3 regions of the Salimicrobium salexigens genome follow, and region 3 is predicted to be linked to each of the others. Evidence: riboswitches for the same ligand, from Rfam matches in the RefSeq annotation. Region 3 holds a riboswitch; each other region holds the start of a gene.

Region 1 (2,265 bases), on a different contig from region 3:
CGATGAAGTAGCAACTACGAAAGAAGAGAAAAATGAGCTGGCTCAGATTATTCTGGAAGAATCCGAGCGGATGGGTCGTCTTGTAAACGAACTGCTTGACCTTGCCAGAATGGAATCCGGGAACATTCAGTTGCATAAAGAGCCAGTGGACGTGAATCTTTTTCTTGATCGTATAGTGAATAAATTCCAGGGAGTGGCAGAGGAAACCGGTGTAAAACTCCTTCATGAAAGATCCGGCCTTCCGGCAGGTACAGTGTCCATAGATTCTGACCGTATAGAGCAGGTGGTAACGAACCTTCTGGATAACGCTATCCGTCATACACCGGAGAACGGTTCTGTACATGTTCACCTTCACGGAGGGGAGGACCACTTTGAAATAAAAGTGGAAGATACAGGCGCAGGTATTCCGGAGGAGGATCTTCCGTTCATCTTTGAACGCTTCTATAAAGGAGATAAGTCCAGGAAACGGGCTCCTTCCGAAGAGAAGCAGGGAACGGGACTGGGTCTTGCTATTGCGAAGAATATCGTAGAGGCCCATAAAGGGAAAATCTCCGTCCAGAGTAAAGAAGGGGAAGGAACTACGTTCTATATATATTTACCTGTAGAGAACTTGCCAAAATAGAACGATTCATGTAATGTTATAATTAATTGAATAAATTTCACAGGTTTTAGGGAATCCGGTGTGAATCCGGAGCTGTCCTCGCAACTGTAAATGTAACGAAACGATAAGATCCACTGTGATGAAAGTTCGTCACGGGAAGGTATCGGAGTAGGATGACATAAGCCAGTAAACCTGTCTGTGAAGGATTCATTGCTTCGAGGATTGAGCGTTTGAGATGACCTGGACTATCAATGTATGTCGATATCTCAAGCCCGTCCTTTATGGACGGGCTTTTTTATGGCAGGTTGTTCCAATGCTTTTTCTTCTAAAACTTGAAGAAAGGGTGAAGTCGCATGGAAAAATTGAGGAATTATGCAGGAGTAGTAGCTTTGACACTCGTATTGCTTACAGGATGTCAGGCGGAAAGTGAAACATCGGAAAGTCAAGAGGAGGGCAGCCAGTCTTCCCAGGAAATTGAAGCTACCGTGGAGCTGACAAAAAACCAGGGTGAAGAACAGGTGAAAGAAAAAGATATAACAGTTGAAGAAGGTACGGTACTGATGGATGCTATGGAAGAAAATTTTGAGGTGGAAGAAAAAGACGGATTCATTAATGGCATTGAAGGCATATCCGCTGAAGAAGGAGAGAAAAAGGCCTGGGTCTATGACGTGAACGGCGAAGAAGCAAAAGTCGGCGCTGCTGAGTATGAAATCGAGGACGGGGACGAAATACATTTTGATTTCCAGTCCTGGGAATGATCATAAATGCAGTGGAATACTTATAAATTAACTTTGATAACCATGCTTGCAGCAGTGGCCGTGGTGGGAAGGATAGCTTTTGCCGCTATTCCGAATGCCCAGCCGGTAACAGCTATAATTATTCTGACCGGCTTCTGGCTTGGACCGCTGGCGGCAGTGATCACTGCTTTTCTGACTACTTTTTTGACGAATATGGTGCTTGGTATGGGGATATGGACAGTGTGGCAGGTGACAGCCTGGGGACTTATAGGTATAGGAGCCGGGCTGCTCGGTAAATTCTTACCGAGACTCCCTGTATTAGGATTAAGTATTTACGGCTTATTGTCAGGGCTGTTTTTTGGACTGGTGATGGCATTTACAATGCGCGCGATCTCCCAGACGTTCTGGGGTTACTATCTTGCCGGAATTCCTTTTGACCTGATGCATGCTGCCTCGAATTTCGTGTTTATTCTGGTTTTCTATTCCGTATTCGAAAAGTTATTTGTCAAATATGATCGGCGTGCGCAGCTCGCCTGCTGAAAATAATACATGGTATAATAAAAGAAGGTGCCGGGAGCACCTTCTTTTGTTTATCAGTCTTCCTCTGGTATACTTCCATTAAAATTGGAGTTTGCAAGTTTGATGGACCCGGTCGGGCATCCCTCGTAAGCATCTTCGGCATCAAGTTCCAATTCCTCCGCAATAGGTGTGTTTCCCTGATTATCGTCCGGCAGGAAATAGGCAAGCCCTTCATCGTCATAATTGTAGAGTTCCGGGGCGGCCATTCCGCACGCACCGCAGGCGATACATGTATCTTTATCCACGATTGAATAAAGCTTCATAAGTAATACCTTCTTTCTATAGTATCTCTCCTTCAAGTCTACGTTCTATCCGTATCGAATTCAACTATATCATTCGAAAGGAATT
Region 2 (2,265 bases), on a different contig from region 3:
AACAGAGGACCGTTCAGGACGGACGGAATATGTAACAGGAGGGATTTGAATGATGGAAGAGCAGCATAATACAGAAGAACAGAAACACTATGGCTTGCCGCGTATCGGTGAAAAAGCCCCTGACTTCACTGCTCAGACGACACACGGAGAGCTTTCTCTCGATGATTACGAAGGAAAATGGTTCGTTCTATTTTCCCATCCGGCAGATTTTACACCTGTATGCACGACAGAATTCGTAGCGTTTCAGGGGATTTATGATCAGTTGCGGGAAATGAACACAGAACTCCTCGGACTGAGTGTGGACAGCATCACTTCCCATATTGCCTGGATACGGAATATTGAAGAAAATTTCGATACGAAAATCGAGTTCCCGGTAATCGCCGACCTTGATAAACAGGTGGCTACCAAGTTCGGTATGATTATGCCGGAAAGCAGCGGTACTGAAGCTTCCCGTGCCGTTTTTGTGATTGATGACAAAGGAACAATCCGTTCTCTCATATATTATCCGCTCACTACCGGCCGGAATATGGGTGAAATCGTACGGCTCGTCGAGGCTCTCAGAACTACCGACAAACACGGAGTTTCCACTCCGGCTGACTGGACGAAAGGAAACAAAGTTGTCGCATCTCCTCCAACAACAGTTGAAGATGCCCGCGCAAGAGAAAACGACGATTCCTATGAGTGTGTAGACTGGTACTTCTGCAAAAAAGACTTAAAAGAATAATGTTCATAAATAATACGGGGCCCTCAGCGGGTCCCGTATTGTCATGCGGTTCAGGTTCGCAGCTCAGCTTTTTCTTCCCGCTGTTTCTTTCTCGCGGCAGCCGTTCTGTTCAGTTCTTTCTCTTCTTCCGTTTCCGGAATGACGTGGGGGACTGGTTTCGGGCGCCCTTCTTCGTCCATTGCCACCATTGTAAGAAATGATTCGGTCGTCATTTTCTGCTCTCCACTGAGCAGATCATCTGCGAATACTTTCACATACACTTCCATAGAAGTCCGACCTGTCTTCGTTACACAGGCTTCAATCGTCAGAGCTTCTCCCACTCTGGCAGTAGATATGAAATTCACGGAGTCGATCGAAGCCGTCACTACGATAGCATTGGAGTGTTTCATTGCGGTAAGGGCAGCAACTTCGTCGATATATGCAAGGACTTTCCCTCCGAAAATCGTTCCAAGATGGTTAGTGTCCGGGGGAAATATAAGTCTTGTCTGGGTTACTTTTGAACAACGTACAGGTATCTGATCCATCGTTTCTTCCTCCTCTTTTATCGCTGCGATAACGACCACAGGAAAGGTCTCTTTTCACCTTGACTCCATTAAAATACCTTCCCGTCAGCTAGCAGGAAGGCGGATAAGAAAGTATCGACGGTCCAGGCCCGTATCGGCGTCCCGGTTTAAGATATTTCACGTAACATCCTCCTATTCTCCCGTAGGATTTCATGTTCTTTCCGGTGGCAGGTCTCCTGACTCAGGTTCCTCACTCTGTACGCCTTCCCGTCTTTTTCAGACAGTGGATTGATACGAAGCTCCCCTTTACAGTGGCGGGACCGTGCCGGATTCTACCGGGCTTCCCTTTTAACACAGATGTTGTGACCACCGGACGTATTCAGTTGTTGAGGGGAGATCCCCTCCCTTCCACTATCCTGCAAACGATTCGATCTGTCAATCAGCATTCCCGCTTTTCGATTCTCGACTCTCCATGAAATTTGTGCATAAAAAAAGAGAGATGTGTTCAGACATCTCCTCTTTTTTTTATAATCCTTAACCGAGCGCAACATCTAGCGTCATCATAAGGGCGAAACCGAACATTAGACTCATAGAAGCAATGTTGACATTCCCCTTTTCATGGGAGCCCGGGATAATTTCTTTAGCTACCACGAAAATCATGGCTCCAGCCGCAAAGCTTAAGGCGTAAGGCAGGACCGGTTCTATAATTATAACGGCAGCCGCCCCCACTACTGCGGAAATAGGTTCTACCATTCCGGAAAACTGTCCAAACATGAAACTTTTCTTTTTCTTCATACCTTCCCGGTAAAGAGGCATGGAAACTGCCGCTCCTTCCGGGAAGTTCTGTATACCGATACCAATCGCAAGAGCTATCGCTCCACCGAGAGCCGCACCGGACCCGTCCGAAGCTACAGCACCGAAAGCCACACCAACCGCTAATCCTTCCGGGATATTGTGGAGGGTCATCGAGAACATTAGCAGTGCCGTACGACTCTTCGCTCTTTTATTTTTAATGTCGTACATGTACTTATCGAGGTC
Region 3 (2,265 bases):
ATCCCGGTAAAACATATACGGCGTGCCGGTTTCGAGCTGTCCGATCATGACGCGCTTCATAATGTCAATGGCCGGCACCTTCTCTTTGGACAATTCCGGCTCACGCACGCAGGCTTCGTACCGGTCGCGGAACGTCCCTTCCCCTTTTTGTTCATCGAAAGAGTCTTCCAGAGAGAAGCCCATCTTCGTTCTCACTTCGTGAGGGTCGAACAAATACCAGTCCTGTCTGTCCCGGACGGCTTCCATGAAAAGATCAGGCACGGAAATTCCGGTGAACAGATCGTGGGTTCTCTGACGTTCGTCTCCATTATTCAGGCGACTGTCGAGAAAAGAGAAGATATCTTTATGCCAGACGTCCAGGTAGACGGCGACGGCTCCTTGCCTCTGTCCGAGCTGGTCGACACTAACCGCCGTATTATTCAGTTGCTTCATCCACGGGAGGATACCGGAGGAGACGCCTTTGAAGCCTCGTATATCACTGCCCCGCGAACGTATTTTGCCAAGATAGACACCTATACCGCCGCCATGCTTGCTCAAATTCGCAATGGATGTATTGCTGTCATAGATCGACTGCAGACTGTCGTCCACCGTTTCGATAAAGCAGGAACTGAGCTGGCCGTGAGATTTCCCGGCGTTCGCCAGAGTCGGTGTGGCCACAGTCATGTAAAGGTTGCTGAGCGCCCAGTAGGCCTCTTTAATGTAATGCAGGCGTGAGGAAGAGCTCTCCCCGGCCATAAGATTCATTGCAATGATCAACCATCTTTCCTGAGGCAGTTCCATCGTTTTTCCATCTTTCATTTTTGCGAGATAGCGGTCATCCAGTGTCTTCAGACCAATGTAAGTAAACTGGAGGTCTTTGTTCCGGTCGAGCAGAGATTCAAGCTCCTCCACTTCTTTTTTGGTATAATGGGTGAGCAGGGACGGGGCGTAAATCCCTTCCTGGACGAGAGCTTCCATCAGCCCGTAAAGGTCGGTATACGGACTCTCCGTCCGCCGGTTTTTCTTCGCTTCGGTGTACATCGTCTCCAGATGTGCCCGGGCGGCGACATAGGTCCATTCCGGTTCGGTTTCGTCCATCTCCGCGAGTGTTTCCAGAACGACGGAAGTGCCGTCTGTGATTTTCGGGTAGACTTTTGAAAAATCGAGATGAGGGAACGTGCTCTGAAGCTGTTCGAGCCAATATTTCCAGTCCGCTGTTACGGTTGCTGACATAAGTAAGTCCTCCTTCAAGTACCTTTATAAAAAATAAAAAAATCCGCCCCCTGGACAGGAGCGGATGAAACCATGATACGGGTATATGTACGCATCATCGTTTCATCTTCTCCAACCCCGAAAAAGGTGAAACTTTCCGATGAAAAACAGACAGGTTTCCTGGCTCGTACCCGATCTTACTCCAGCCCTTCCCGTAGTAATCTACAGTGGAGATGCTGTTTCGCGGATACTTACAGTTGCGGGGGCAGCTCCGGTTTCTTACCGGATTCCCTATTAAGCTCTGTGAGCATCTGTTTTTCAATCTATATATTGTGTTTTTTAAAATATAATTACTATATATTGATTCTATCATACATAAGATTAAATGAAATAACAAGGAGGAAAAAATAATGATCGATAAAAGATGGCATGAGAAAGCGGAAGAGAAGTGGGATAATTTTTCCGGAAACTGGGGTCAGAGAAGTGAAAAAATGTGGAAAGAAGGAAGCAGAAAAACGGTTCTTCCATTTATGCAGTCCTTCGTATCTGAAGGATCTACGGTTCTTGATATCGGATGCGGCGATGGAGAGGGGAGCGAGATGCTGAGACGCTCGGGTTATGAGGTGACCGGTGTCGATATTTCGTCGAAAATGATTGAAATGGCAAAAGAGCGTTGGAGCGGTATCCACTTCCAGCAGGCCGACCTTGCCAAACTCCCTTTTGAAGATGGGGCATTCGACAGCGTAATGGCCATTAACTGCCTGGAATGGGTCGCGTCACCGCTGCACGGATTAAAGGAAATCCAGCGTGTCGTAAAGCCTGGAGGGGTAATGGTTGCCGGTATTCTTGGTCCTGCTGCCGGCCCTAGAAGTAACAGTTATCCGAGACTTGAAGGGGAAGACGTTGTGTGCAATACGATGATGCCCTGGGAATTCGAACGTTTGGCCGGCACTCACGGGTGGACGGTTGAGGGGATGTCTTCCGTACCTAAAGAAGGAGCTCCGGAGAATCTCTCCACGCCGATGCTGGAACAGGCAGTATCCTTCATGACGCTTTTCGCTTTGAAAAAGACGA

The links. Region 3 has a riboswitch for cobalamin ahead of BW931_RS09645 (ribonucleoside-diphosphate reductase subunit alpha). Riboswitches for the same ligand answer to the same signal wherever they lie in the genome.
Region 1: it holds a riboswitch for cobalamin, as region 3 does, so the genes downstream of both, BW931_RS03705 (DUF4430 domain-containing protein) here and BW931_RS09645 (ribonucleoside-diphosphate reductase subunit alpha) in region 3, are expected to answer to the same signal.
Region 2: it holds a riboswitch for cobalamin, as region 3 does, so the genes downstream of both, BW931_RS01075 (acyl-CoA thioesterase) here and BW931_RS09645 (ribonucleoside-diphosphate reductase subunit alpha) in region 3, are expected to answer to the same signal.

What each region holds. Positions count from the first base shown of each region.
Region 1 covers NZ_FTOK01000002.1:290,906-293,170, forward strand. The annotation lists gene BW931_RS03700 (ATP-binding protein) at 1-622, shown strand, start outside; cobalamin riboswitch at 647-815, shown strand; gene BW931_RS03705 (DUF4430 domain-containing protein) at 955-1,359, shown strand; gene BW931_RS03710 (ECF transporter S component) at 1,366-1,878, shown strand; gene BW931_RS03715 (ferredoxin) at 1,932-2,180, opposite strand.
Region 2 covers NZ_FTOK01000001.1:206,798-209,062, reverse strand. The annotation lists gene BW931_RS01080 (peroxiredoxin) at 50-724, shown strand; gene BW931_RS01075 (acyl-CoA thioesterase) at 775-1,248, opposite strand; cobalamin riboswitch at 1,437-1,613, opposite strand; gene BW931_RS01070 (ZIP family metal transporter) at 1,762-2,265, opposite strand, start outside.
Region 3 covers NZ_FTOK01000007.1:39,233-41,497, reverse strand. The annotation lists gene BW931_RS09645 (ribonucleoside-diphosphate reductase subunit alpha) at 1-1,212, opposite strand, end outside; cobalamin riboswitch at 1,345-1,521, opposite strand; gene BW931_RS09640 (class I SAM-dependent methyltransferase) at 1,602-2,265, shown strand, end outside; gene BW931_RS09635 (DMT family transporter) at 2,236-2,265, opposite strand, start outside.